3 regions of the Amycolatopsis sp. PS_44_ISF1 genome follow, and region 1 is predicted to be linked to each of the others. Evidence: riboswitches for the same ligand, from Rfam matches in the RefSeq annotation. Region 1 holds a riboswitch; each other region holds the start of a gene.
What was found. Region 1 has a riboswitch for cobalamin ahead of NYF13_RS20330 (hypothetical protein). Riboswitches for the same ligand answer to the same signal wherever they lie in the genome.
Positions count from the first base shown of each region.

Region 1 (4,167 bases):
GTCGCGCTCGGTAAGGATCGGTGTTGCATATTGTTTCCGGCTGCCAACGCAAGGGGCATACCGGTGGTTTCGAATATTCTGCACCGGCGATCACGGAAGCCGAGCTGGCCTTGAATGTCCCCGCCGCCCGGCAGTGCCCGGCCCGAGACGGTTCCGGCCGTTGCGTCAACCATGGTGGTGACTTTCCGTACCACTCTTATGAGTGACATTTATGACGATGACTCGGTTACGCCTCGTGTGCTTCACGTGGTTGTTCCACCCCTCGCGCCAGCCGGGCGGCGCTGGCCTGCATGATCACCCGATCCGGCGGTCCGTGCAGATGGACCTGCATATTCCAATGGTTTCGCTGCTCTGGGGTGATGCGCCGGGAACGTGATAGACCGTCGGTAGCTGGAAATGCGACGGTTCCAGTAACTGTTCTCCGTGGTAGCGCGGAGTAGTCGCGCGAGTCACCCGAACCGCTGGGCGACGCGGAAATACCGCTCAGCGAGACACTCGTAGTAGGTCGTGGGGTGACTGTGCGTTCTCCGTCAGGATGGGATGACCCGAGTTCCCGGGAAGGGAGCAGCGCCGGCGAAGAGGAGCGGGGCCCCTTGCTCGAACAAGAGGCCCCGCGGTGTCCGATGACCAGCCCGTGAAGACGAGGAAAGGGACCTGGTGACTGTACCGCTGGAAAGGCCACGCGAACCAGGGAAACGCCCACCGTGCCGACCGAGCGCCGCCGGACGCGGGAGTACCGAGCCGGAGCGAGCCGGGCCTCTTGCTCCGGACCCGCGACGAGGCGGTCTCTCCGGCGGATTCGCCGCCGAGCGGGCACGGGTCGACGAAGAACCCACGGCGACCGCCCCGAAACCGCGCGCTGCACCCTCGCCGGCCGACCTGGCACCGCGTGCTGCGCCCTTGTCGGCCGCCCCGGCACCGCGCGCTGCACCCTTGTCGGCCGACCCGGAGCCGTCCGGAGTTGCAGTTCCGCAGCGGGTCGACGTGGCCGGGTGCTTCAAGGCCGAGGATCCGGAGCCGCGGGTGGCCAGTGCCGAGGAGATGATCGCGGCGGCGGCGAAGGTGCTGGCTGGGCGTGAGCACGGCCGTCATCGCCGGCCCGAAAGCGGTGACGGCCGGCTGCGCCGGTTGGCCGGCCCGCTTTCGGCCTGGGTAGCCGCGGTCCGCACGGTCCTCTTCCTCCTCGCGGGGGGCTGCGCCGTGGCCGCGGTGGTGACGACGACCGACCCCCGCATCGCCGCTTCGCTCGGCACGTTCGTCGTCATCACGAGCTTGGTCGGCGCCGGCGCGCTCTGGCCGCGCCGCACCCGGGTGCCACGGGGATGACGACGCCTGCCGATCCCGGGCACCGCGAGGAAGGGCATCGCTACCCGGGATCGGCGGCGCAGTGAGGAGCAGCGAATCTTGGCGGACCGGGCCGACTACTGGAACCCCGGATCCCGATCGCTACCGGCAGTGCTCGCCCCGGCGTCATCCGTGACCGTCCACCCCTGGCGGTCTACGGCACCCCGGTGAACTGCGCGACTACCGGTCCCCCCGCCGCCTCGGCGGTGTTAAGGTCAGCCGGTTTTCGCACAACTGCACGAATTCATGCCCGCGACGGGGAAGCCGGTCGAAATCCGGCGCTGTCGCGCAACCGTGGGTCACTCAGGTGACGAGTCGGGTCCACCTCGCGGGCAGGTGATGTCAAAGCCGCTGCCGCGTTAGCAGGGGCCGGCGCTGGACGCCGTCCTCCCCGTGGTCGCGCTGGGGATGGGGGAGTGGTGTCGGGCAGACGCTTCGGTGCGGTCGTGGTGTGCGGACTGCTGGCCGTCCTGGTGGCGGCCCCGGCCGGTCCGGTGTGGGCGGTCGGGGCCCGGGAAGCCGGCGAGCAGCAGGTCGGCAGTCAACGGAGCACCGCCCACCAAGGTGTGCGCGCCTGGCCGAACAGTGCCGAACTCGCCGCCCGCCAAGACGTGCGGGCCTGGGAAGCCGACGCCGGACCGGTGGCCGCGCAAGGCGCGCGCGCCCGAAAGGCCGACGCCGGACTGGTGGCCGCGCGGGGCGCGCGAGCCCGGGAGGCCGACGCCGGACTGGTGGCCGGGCAAGGCGTGCGGGCCCGGCCGGTCGCCGTCCCGGGGGCTGGTGAGGCACCGGCCGGTCGCCCGGGCACTGCCGATCAACCCGCCGCCGCCGCGAACTCGCAGTGGCTCGCCCGGCAGTTGAGCGCTGAGGGCACCCTGCAGAACCCGCTCGGCGGGGCGCTGCCCGACCACGGGCTGATGATCGATTCGGTGTTCGCGATGTACGCCTCCGGGCGGGGTGAGCTGGCCGCGCCGATCACCTCCTACCTGGAGAAGCACGCCACCGACTACTACACCTGGGACGGACTCGTGCACGGCCAGGGCTACGACGCGGTCATCACCGGCGGTGCCGCGGCCAAGGTGCTGGTCGCGGCCGAGGTCGCGGGCCGGGACCCGAGGAACTTCGGCGGGCACGACATGGTCGCCGAGACCCTGGGCGCGATCCCGCGCCAGGGGCGCGACCGGGGGCGGGTCAGCGACTACTCCAAGGACCCGGCGCTGGCGAGCGGGGTCAGCAACAACTCCAACACCTTCGGCCAGGCCCTCGGCGTGATCGGGCTGGCCCGGGTGCACGAGAACGACCAGCCGGCCATCGACACCCTGGTGAACCAGCAGTGTTCCGAAGGCTACTTCCGGATCTTCTTCGGCTACCTCCCCACCGGCGGAACCGGCGCCGACGCCTACCGCCTGTCCAGCTGCGACGAGGGCAAGGCGACCGGGGAATCGGCCAAGGACGGCGACACCACCGGGCTGTCCCTGTCCGCGATGCTCGCCGCGCGCGACGCGGGTGCGACGGGCCTCGACGCCCGGATCGGCCGGACCGTCGCCTGGCTCGAGGCCGACCAGGACCCGGGCGGCGGCTGGGGCGGCGGCGTCGGGACCGAGGCGCCGAACACCAACAGCACCGGGCTCATCGTCCAGGCGCTGGCCGACGCGGGGGGCGCGGACGCGGCCGTGGCCAAGGGGGTGGCCTTCCTGAAGGCGGCCCAGGTCACCGCGGCCGCCGACCCGGGTGATCGGCTCCAGGACCAGATCGGCGCGATCGCGTACACCCCGTCGGAGTACACCAAGGCGAAACCGGACGGGATCGGGAGCCTCGACACCTGGATCCGCGCGAGCGCGCAGGCCTCGCTGGGGCTTTCGCAGATCGGCTTCTACGCGCTCACCGGGGGAGTCCTGCCGGTCAAGCCCGTCCCGCCGCCCTCGCCGGGCGCGAAACCGGGGGAGGACCACCAGGCGGTGCCGCCCACCGCTGGCGGGTCGCCGTCGCGTCCGCCGGAGACCTCGTTCGCCGCTGGTTCCCCCGGCCCGGCCCCGCAATCCCCGGCCGGGCGCCTCGGCGCGTACCTGGCGGGCCGGCTGGCCGGGGGCGACCACGTCGAGACCACGCAGGACGGCCGGACCTATGTGGACTACGACCTCACCGCGGACCTCGTGCTCGCCCTCCGGACCCTCGGTGGGCCACTCGAAGCCGCGGATCGGGCGTCGCGGTTCCTGCTGAGCCCGGACTCGATCAACGCCTACGCGCACGGGGCGCCGTATGAGCCGTCTTCGGCCGCGTACGTCGAACCGCTGGCGAAGCTCCAGATCATCGCCCAGTTCCTGGCCGGTGGCGAAGACGCGCCGGCCGGGCTGCGGTCCACGATCACCCAGTTGCACACCGCTCTCACGGCGTTGCGGGGCGGCGACGGGGAATTCGCCGACACCGGCCGGTTCGCCGACCCCACCCGGACCACCCGGCGGCAGGCATGGGGGGTCCTGGCGGCCACCGCGGTCTCCGACACCACCGGCGCGCGGTCCGGCCTGGACTTCCTGCTCGGCCACCAGTGCCGGGACGGGCTGTTCCCGGTGGCGGTGAACGCCGGGCCGTGCGCGACCGGCGACGCGGCGTCGACCTCGGCCGTGGTCCAGGCGCTGGTCGTGCGGGCCCGCCCACCGGCCGCCGGACCGGTCCCGGGCCTGGTCCCGGGCGACTGGAGCCGCGACCGGGCCGCCGTGCTGGAGTCCGCGGCCGGGGCACTGTCGGCCCGGCCGGACCGCGCCGGGCTGATCGAGGCGAACGGCGCCCCGGACCCGGTGCTCAGTTCGCTCGTGGCGGGCGCCC
Region 1 covers NZ_JANUXO010000002.1:1,329,918-1,334,084, reverse strand. Annotated here, with positions in the region: gene NYF13_RS20335 (hypothetical protein) at 1,024-1,326, shown strand; adenosylcobalamin (AdoCbl) riboswitch at 1,577-1,722, shown strand; gene NYF13_RS20330 (hypothetical protein) at 1,764-4,167, shown strand, end outside.

Region 2 (4,167 bases), 810 kb from region 1:
GTTCGAGGGCTCGCTGTGGAGCCGCGGCATCCTGCCGATCGACTCGATGCAGCTGCTGATCGACGCCCGCCAGGGTGACGCCCTCGACGTCGACACCTCCTCGACCCTGGACTGGGCGCCGCTGCGCCAGCGGGTCAAGACCGTCGGCATGCGCAACTCCAACGTGATGGCGATCGCGCCGACCGCGACGATCTCCAACATCTCCGGGGTCGGCCAGTCGATCGAGCCGCTGTTCCAGAACCTGTTCGTCAAGTCGAACATGTCCGGCGACTTCACCGTGGTCAACCCGCACCTGGTCAAGAGCCTCAAGGCCCGCGGCCTGTGGGACGAGGTGATGGTCAGCGACCTGAAGTACTTCGACGGCAGCCTCGGCCAGATCGACCGCGTGCCGGACGACCTGAAGGCGCTCTACGCCACCGCGTTCGAGATCGAGTCGAAGTGGATCGTGGACGCTGGCTCGGTCCGGCAGAAGTGGATCGACCAGGCGCAGTCGCTGAACCTCTACATCGCGGCGCCCAGCGGCCGCAAGCTCGACGAGCTGTACCGCTACGCCTGGCACAAGGGCCTCAAGACCACGTACTACCTGCGGGCCCAGTCCGCGACGCACGTGGAGAAGAGCACCCTGCGCGGCACCGACGGCAAGCTGAACGCGGTGTCCGCCGCCCCGGCCGCCGCCCCGGCCGCGGCGGTCCCGGCGCCGCCGGCCTCGGCCGCGGTCCCGGTCCCCTCCCCGGAGGCCGCGGTGCCGTCCGTGCCCGTCACGCCGCCCGTCACGCCGCCCGCCGCCCAGCCGGAGCCGAAGGAGCTGCCGAAGGTCGACGACGTCGACTTCGTCGCCACCGAAGGCGCGGCCTGCCGGATCGACGACCCCGACTGCGAAGCCTGCCAGTAAGGAACCCGAGAACATGACCAACGTGGAGACCCCCGGAGTCACCGGCCTCGGCGAGATCGAGGTCGGCGCCGAGCGGATCAGCGTCGACGACAAGCGGATGATCAACGCCCGCGCCGACGTCAACCAGCTGCTGCCGATGAAGTACCGCTGGGCGTGGGAGAAGTACCTCGCCGGCTGCAACAACCACTGGATGCCGACCGAGGTCGCCATGCAGGCCGACATCGCGCTGTGGAAGTCGGCCGACGGCCTCACCGAGGATGAGCGGCAGATGCTCAAGCGCAACCTCGGCTTCTTCGCCACGGCGGAGTCGCTGGTGGCCAACAACATCGTGCTCGCGGTCTACCGGCAGATCACCAACCCGGAGTGCCGCCAGTACCTGCTGCGCCAGGCGTTCGAGGAGGCCGTGCACACGCACACCTTCCAGTACATCTGCGAAAGCCTCGGCCTGGTCGAGGGCGAGCTGTTCAACATGTACCGCGAGGTTCCGTCCATTTCGGACAAGGACGCCTGGGCGCTGAAGTACACCCAGCACCTGGAGGACCCGGACTTCGAGACCGGCACGCCCGAGGCCGACACCGCGTTCCTGCGCGACCTGGTGGCGTTCTACGTGATCTTCGAGGGCATGTGGTTCTACACCGGCTTCGCGCAGATCCTCTCGCTCGGCCGGCGGAACAAGATGGTCGGCATCGCCGAGCAGTACCAGTACATCCTGCGCGACGAGTCGATCCACCTGAACTTCGGCATCGACTGCATCAACCAGATCAAGATCGAGAACCCGCACCTGTGGACCGAGCAGTTCCAGGCCGAGGTGCGCGGGATGCTGAAGGAGGCGTGTGAGCTGGAGGTCGCCTACGCCCGCGACACCATGCCCCGCGGCATGCTCGGCCTGTCGGCGCAGTTGTGCGAGCAGTACATGCACTTCATCACCGACCGGCGCGCGCAGCAGATCGGCCTCGCGCCCATCTTCGGGGAGACGGAGAACCCGTTCCCCTGGATGTCGGAGGCGATGGACCTGAAGAAGGAGAAGAACTTCTTCGAGACCCGCGTGATCGAGTACCAGTCGGGCGGCGCCCTCGACTGGGACTGATCCCGCCATCCGGGATTCGGGCGGGATTTGTGCCACGCCCGGCCCCGAGCGCTAGGCTCGGCCACGCCACTGGTTCGCCCAGGGCGTGGCCGAGCTGTTTTCGCGGCCGCACCCCGGTCGAGGCAACAGGGAACCCGGTGTGAATCCGGGACTGCCCCCGCAGCGGTGAGTGGGAACGAAAGCCGTCACCACGAGAAGTGGTGAAGCACTGGGCGCGAGCCTGGGAAGCGACGGCGAGTAGGCGTGCGCACGGCGCCCACGAGTCCGAAGACCTGCCCGTGGCACGCGCGCCGACGGCGTGCGTGAGTCCGGGCCTCGTGGGAGCAGGCGCGACGCGAAACGCGGCCCCTTCGCGTGCCCGGACTCGTTCGGCGAGCTCGCGAGGAGAGAGCTGTGAACACCATCGGCACCACCGTCCTGGGCAGCCCGCGCATCGGGCCGGACCGGGAGCTCAAACGGGCACTGGAGCGGTACTGGGCGGGCCGGATCGACGCCGCGGAACTGCTGGCCACCGGCCGCGGGTTGCGCACCCGGGCCTGGACCGGGCAGCGCGAAGCCGGCCTGGACTCGATCCCGTCCAACACCTTCTCCCACTACGACCAGGTGCTCGACACCGCCGAGCTGTTCGGCGCGCTGCCCGAGCGCTTCACCGGTCTGGGTCTTTCACCGCTCGACACCTACTTCGCGGCGGCACGCGGCGTGCAGGACGCGCCCGCGCTCGAAATGACGAAGTGGTTCGACACCAACTACCACTACCTGGTCCCCGAGCTGGGCCCGGACACGAAGTTCACCCTCACCGGCAGCAAACCGCTCGACGAGTACCGCGAGGCCCGTGCGCTCGGTATCGAAACGCGCCCGGTGCTGGTGGGCCCGGTCACCTTCCTGCTGCTGGCCAAGGCGACCACGCCGGGCTTCGAGCCGCTGGAGCTGCTCGACGAACTGCTCCCGGCCTACGCCGAACTGCTGCGCCGGCTGCACGACGAGGGCGTGGAGTGGGTCCAGTTCGACGAGCCGGCCTTCGCCGGCGATCGCCGCACCCCCGAGCTCAACGCGCTGACCCGCGCGTACCACGTGCTGGCCAAGGCCGAGGACCGGCCGAAGCTGCTGGTCGCCGGGTACTTCGGCGGCCTGGGCCGCGGGCTGGGCGTGCTGGCCCGTTCGCCGATCGAGGCGCTGGCCGTCGACCTGGTCACCGACGAGTCCTTTGTGGACACCGTTGCGGCCGAGGGCGCGCTGCGGGACAAGGAGGTGCTCGCCGGGGTGGTCGACGGCCGCAACGTGTGGCGCACCGACCCGGACCGCGCGCTGGAGAAGGCGCGCAAGCTGCTCGGCACCGCCGCGGCCGTCAGCGTCTCGACCTCCTGTTCGCTGCTGCACGTGCCCTACGACGTGGAGCGCGAGACGAGCCTCGACCCGCGGGTGAAGGGCTGGCTCGCCTTCGCGCGGCAGAAGGTGGACGAAGTCGTGCTGCTCGGCCGGGCGCTGCGGGCGGAGGGCCGCGAAGACGGCGAGGGCGCCGACCTCGGCGCGGCCCGCGCGGCGGTGGCGGACCGGGCCGCGGCCACGGAGGTGACCGACCCGGCGGTGCGGCAGCGGCTCGCCGCCCTGCGCCCGGAGGACGCCACGCGCCCGCCGTACGAGCAGCGCGCGGCGGCGCAGCAGGCCGAACTGGGCCTGCCGCCGCTGCCGACCACCACGATCGGCTCGTTCCCGCAGACCACCGAGGTCCGCAAGGCCCGCGCGGCGCTGCGCTCGGGCGAGCTGGACCAGGCCGGGTACGTGGCCGGGATGCACGCCGAGATCGAGCGCGTGGTCCGGCTGCAGGAGGAGCTGGGCCTCGACGTGCTGGTGCACGGCGAGCCCGAGCGCAACGACATGGTGCAGTACTTCGCCGAGCAGCTCGACGGCTTCGCCGCCACCGACTTCGGCTGGGTGCAGTCCTACGGTTCCCGCTGCGTCCGCCCGCCGATCCTGTTCGGCGACGTCTCCCGGCCGGCGCCGATGACCGTGCCGTGGGCCCGGCACGCCCAGCGGCTGAGCGAAAAGCCGGTGAAGGGCATGCTGACCGGCCCGGTGACCATCCTGGCCTGGTCCTTCGTCCGCGACGACCAGCCGCCGGCCGACACCGCGCTGCAGGTCGCGCTGGCGATCCGCGACGAGGTGGCCGATCTGGAGGCCGCGGGCGTGC
Region 2 covers NZ_JANUXO010000002.1:2,143,613-2,147,779, forward strand. Annotated here, with positions in the region: gene NYF13_RS23755 (ribonucleoside-diphosphate reductase subunit alpha) at 1-892, shown strand, start outside; gene NYF13_RS23760 (ribonucleotide-diphosphate reductase subunit beta) at 906-1,979, shown strand; cobalamin riboswitch at 2,104-2,253, shown strand; gene metE (5-methyltetrahydropteroyltriglutamate--homocysteine S-methyltransferase) at 2,373-4,167, shown strand, end outside.
Region 2: another riboswitch for cobalamin. It lies ahead of metE (5-methyltetrahydropteroyltriglutamate--homocysteine S-methyltransferase); the one in region 1 lies ahead of NYF13_RS20330 (hypothetical protein).

Region 3 (4,167 bases), on a different contig from region 1:
CAGCGCGCACCCGCCGACGCCGCACAGCGCCACCAGGGTCTCCGGCCGTCGCCACCGGTCGGGCCGGTACGCCGTGCGCTGGACGCGACGGCCGCCGAGCACGAACCCGGCCCCCGCCACCACCAGCCCCACCGCCAGCATCGGCACGCCGAGCCAGGCCGACGTCCCGTCGAGCACTCCGTACACGCCCACGGCCACCCCGATCATCCCGGTGAGCACGCACACCGCGATCAGCACGCGCACCCGCGGCGCGAGGTAGCCCCGCCGCCCGTAGCCCCGCGAGTCCATCGCCGCGGCCAGCAGGAGCGAGCGGTCCACCGCGTCCGCGAGCACCGGCACGAAGATCCCCTTCACGGCCCGGAGGCCGCGCGAACGGCCCGCTCGCAACCGTCGCGCGCGCCGCACCCGCTGCACGCTCTCCACCAGTTGCGGGGCCACCGAGAGCGCGACCGTGACGGCCGTGCCCACCTCGTACAACGCCCCGGGAACCGCTTTGAGCAGGCGTTTCGGATTCGCCAGGGCGTTCGCGGCGCCGACGCAGAGCACGATCGCGGCCAGCCGGAGCCCGTCGTAGAACCCGCCCAGCAGTTCCTCCGCCGACGTCGGGCCGAGCAGGGTGATCCCGGCGGCGCCCCGGGGCAGCGGGATGGCCGGCAGCGTGAACAGCACGTGCCCGCCGTCCTCGCCGCCGATGAGGATCCGGAACAGCACGCGCGACACCACGATCACCGCGCCGACGTAGGCGTACATCCGGAAGGAGAGCGCCCACGGCGCGTCCGTGCGCCGGTGGGCGACCACGAACCCGGCCACCGCGATCACCAGTCCGAGCAGCAGCGGGTTCGTGGTCCGGCTGGCCGCGACGGCGAGCGCGAGCGCCCAGACCCACCACGCACCCGGGTGCAGCGCTCTCGGGACACCGGTCAACGGCCGGCCGCGCGGCTCACGAGCGGTCCGCGCCACGCCGTCGCCGAAGCCCGGTCACGATCCCGGCGGCCGCGATCACCACGATCACCGCGATGCCGATCACCAGACCCCAGGGGAAACCTCCGTCGGACGAGGCAGTCGGCTCAGACGGTGCGGCCGGCGCGTTCGCCTTTCGCACGGGTGCGGTCCGCGGCGGCGGGTAGTCCGCGAACGCCTTGTTGTGCGCGAACGACCAGCCCTCGAAGCTGCCCGCCGGCGGCTTCCAGCCCTGCACGCCGACCTGGCTCGACTCCCACCGGCCTCCGTCGGCCGCGGTCCAGAAGCTCCACGACGCGCTCTCCGGCGGCAGCCCGGTGCACGACTGGTCGGCGGGCCGGCCCTCGATCCGGCAGATCAGCGCCAGCCCGTACTTGCCGGCGCCGACCAGGTCCAGGCCCGCGTTCTGCATGGCCGTGACGCCGTTCTCCTGCGGCCCGGGCGCGCACCGGATCAGCGGTTCGCCGCCGAGGTCCTGGAAGTCGACGACCACGGTGACCCCGGTGGCGTCCGGGCAGTAGCCCGCGGCGCCCTTCCCGGGCACGGTCGCGGCGGCGGGGCCGGCCCCGGCCAGGCCGAAGGTGAACAGCAGCGCGCACGCGGCGAGCACGCGCCCCCAGGCGGGCGGTGGAACAGACATCGGTCGACGAACCTCGCATCGGATCGGACCACGGCGGGCGATCCGGCTCACGGCCCCGGCCAGGGCCGATCACGGTTGCGGGCCAGCGCCGGACTCGCACCGGATTCCCCCGTTCGTGGCGAAGAACCCACCGACGTTAACCCACCGGAGGGAGCCGCCGGAAGCGAGACCGGCCACACCTACACTTCCGGGCGTGGGAATCGGACAGCTGCGCGTCGGACTCGTCGGAACCGGTCCGTGGGCGACCACGGTGCACGCGCCCGGGCTGGCCGACCACCCCGGGACCACCCTCACCGCCGTCTGGGCCCGTCGTCCCGGCGCCGCCTCGGAGCTGGCCGACGCGCACGGGGCGATCGGCACCGGCGACTTCGACGAGCTGCTTTCGCAGGTCGACGCGGTGGCTTTCGCCGTGCCACCCGCCGTGCAGGCCGAGCTGGCGGTCAAGGCGGCCGAAGCGGGCAAGCACGTGATCCTGGAGAAGCCGATCGCCGCCGACCTGGCCGGCGCGCAGCGGCTCGCCGACGCCGTGACCTCGAACGAGGTGGCGTCGCTGGTCGTGCTCACCCTGCGGTTCGCCACGCCGACCCGCGAATGGCTCGACGACATCACCCGCGCGGGTGGCTGGCGCGGCGGCGGCGCCCGCTGGCTCTCGGGCGCCCTGCTCGGCGGCCAGTACGCGGCTTCGCCCTGGCGCCGCGACGACGCCGGCGGCTCGATCTCCGACCTCGGCCCGCACGCGTTCGACCTGCTCGACGCCGCCCTCGGCCGGATCACCGAGGTGCTCGCGGCGCACCACGGGGAAGGCGACCTCTGGCAGCTGATGCTGGCCCACGAGGGGGGCGCGATCAGCACCGCGACGCTCTCCCTGCACCTGCCGATCCAGCCCACCGTCGTGGAGGTCGCCGTCTACGGCGAGCACGGGTACCGCGCGCTCGGCCGCAGAGCGGGCACGGCCGGGGCGTCCTACACCGCCCTGCTCGACGATTTCGCCGCGATGATCGCGAGCGGCACCACCACGCACCCGTGCGACGTCCGGCGTGGCCTGCACCTGTCCTGGATCATCGAACGGGCCCGCGAGCTGGCCAAGTAGTACACAGGGCAGTCCCACTACTTTTCGTTGTGAAATAAGGCTTCCGGCCAAGTCGTGGAAATCCTTCCACAGGGTTGTCCACAGCATCCACTGTGGACGGTCGAGGCCGGTCGGAGGGATCTTGCCCGCCCCTCGGCGCCGCGCCGGAAAACCCCTTGCCCCAGGTGCGAGACTCGGGCCAAACCCGTTTCGGACGAAGGAACGCCTATGTTCGCCGCCGCTGCCCGCGTCGGCCGAAGCCAGGCCGGACGCGAGCACCTCCGCGTCGCCCCCGGCGCGTGCTCCGCGCACGCGCTCCTCCCTCGACCCCGAAAGGGTTCACCCGGCTCATGTCCGTCATCCAGGCTTATGTCCGCACGACCGCGCCCCGCGGCCGGGACACCGAACGCGTAGGCCCGTTCCTCGCCACCTTCGCGCGGGACACCGGCCACCCGATGCTCAACTACGCGATCCCCGACGACGACGCCGTGCCCTCGGCCGCCGAGATCGTGCGGCTGACCGCGGCCTACCGTCGCCGCGGCCTGCTGCCGCGGCTCGAGTTCTTCACCGAGGCCGCCCCGGACCTCGAAGAGCGCCTGATCGACCAGGGTTACGCCGTGGAGCGGCGCATCCCGCTGATGACCTGCACCCCGGCCGACTTCGTGGACCGCCCGGCGCCCGCCGGCATCGGGCTGCGCGCGCCGTCGAACGAGTCCGAAGCGCGCGGCCTGCGCGCGGCGCAGAACGTGGCCTTCGGCGAGTCCCCCGACGTGTCCGACGCCGAGCTGGCCGGCACGCTGGCCCACGGAGAGCGGGCCGTGCTCGTCGAGGACACGGTGACCGGCGAAATCGTCGGCGGCGGCGTGGCGTTGGAGATCGAGAACGGCACCGCCGAGATCGCGGGCATCGGCGTCGCGGCGACCCACCGCCACCGCGGCATCGCGTCGGCCATCACCGCGCACCTCACGCGGCTGGGGCACGACCGGGGCGCGCACACGGTCTTCCTCACTCCCGGCGACGAGGGGATCGCCACCGTGTACCGCCGCGTCGGCTACCAGCGGGCCGGCGAGTGCGTGCACTTCTGCCTGGGCTGAGCAGTACGGAGCGCTTCAGTCGTCGAACCGGCCGCCGCGGCCGCGCTTGACGTCGCCACGGCGCTTCTTCGCGGCCAAGCGGCGTTCCTTCGAGCCCCGGGAGGGCTTGGTCGGACGCCGCTTGGCCGGCGGCGGCGCGGAGGCGGCCAGCAACGCCGAGGCAAGCCGTTCACGGGCCGCGTCGCGGTTCATCAGCTGGGAGCGGTGCTCGCTGGCGGCGATGGTCAGCACCCCGTCGACCAGCCGCCCCGCCAGCCGCGCCAGGATGCGCTCCTTCAGCGGCGGCGGGATCGCGGCCGACCGGGCCACGTCGAACGACAGCTCGACCCGGGAGTCCGTGGTGTTCACGCCCTGCCCACCCGGTCCGGACGACCGGGAGAAGCGCTCGCTCAGCTCGGCCCCGG
Region 3 covers NZ_JANUXO010000001.1:1,602,062-1,606,228, reverse strand. Annotated here, with positions in the region: gene NYF13_RS07295 (CbiQ family ECF transporter T component) at 1-960, opposite strand, end outside; gene NYF13_RS07290 (hypothetical protein) at 941-1,600, opposite strand; cobalamin riboswitch at 1,615-1,750, opposite strand; gene NYF13_RS07285 (Gfo/Idh/MocA family oxidoreductase) at 1,794-2,690, shown strand; gene NYF13_RS07280 (GNAT family N-acetyltransferase) at 3,020-3,763, shown strand; gene arfB (alternative ribosome rescue aminoacyl-tRNA hydrolase ArfB) at 3,779-4,167, opposite strand, start outside.
Region 3: another riboswitch for cobalamin. It lies ahead of NYF13_RS07290 (hypothetical protein); the one in region 1 lies ahead of NYF13_RS20330 (hypothetical protein).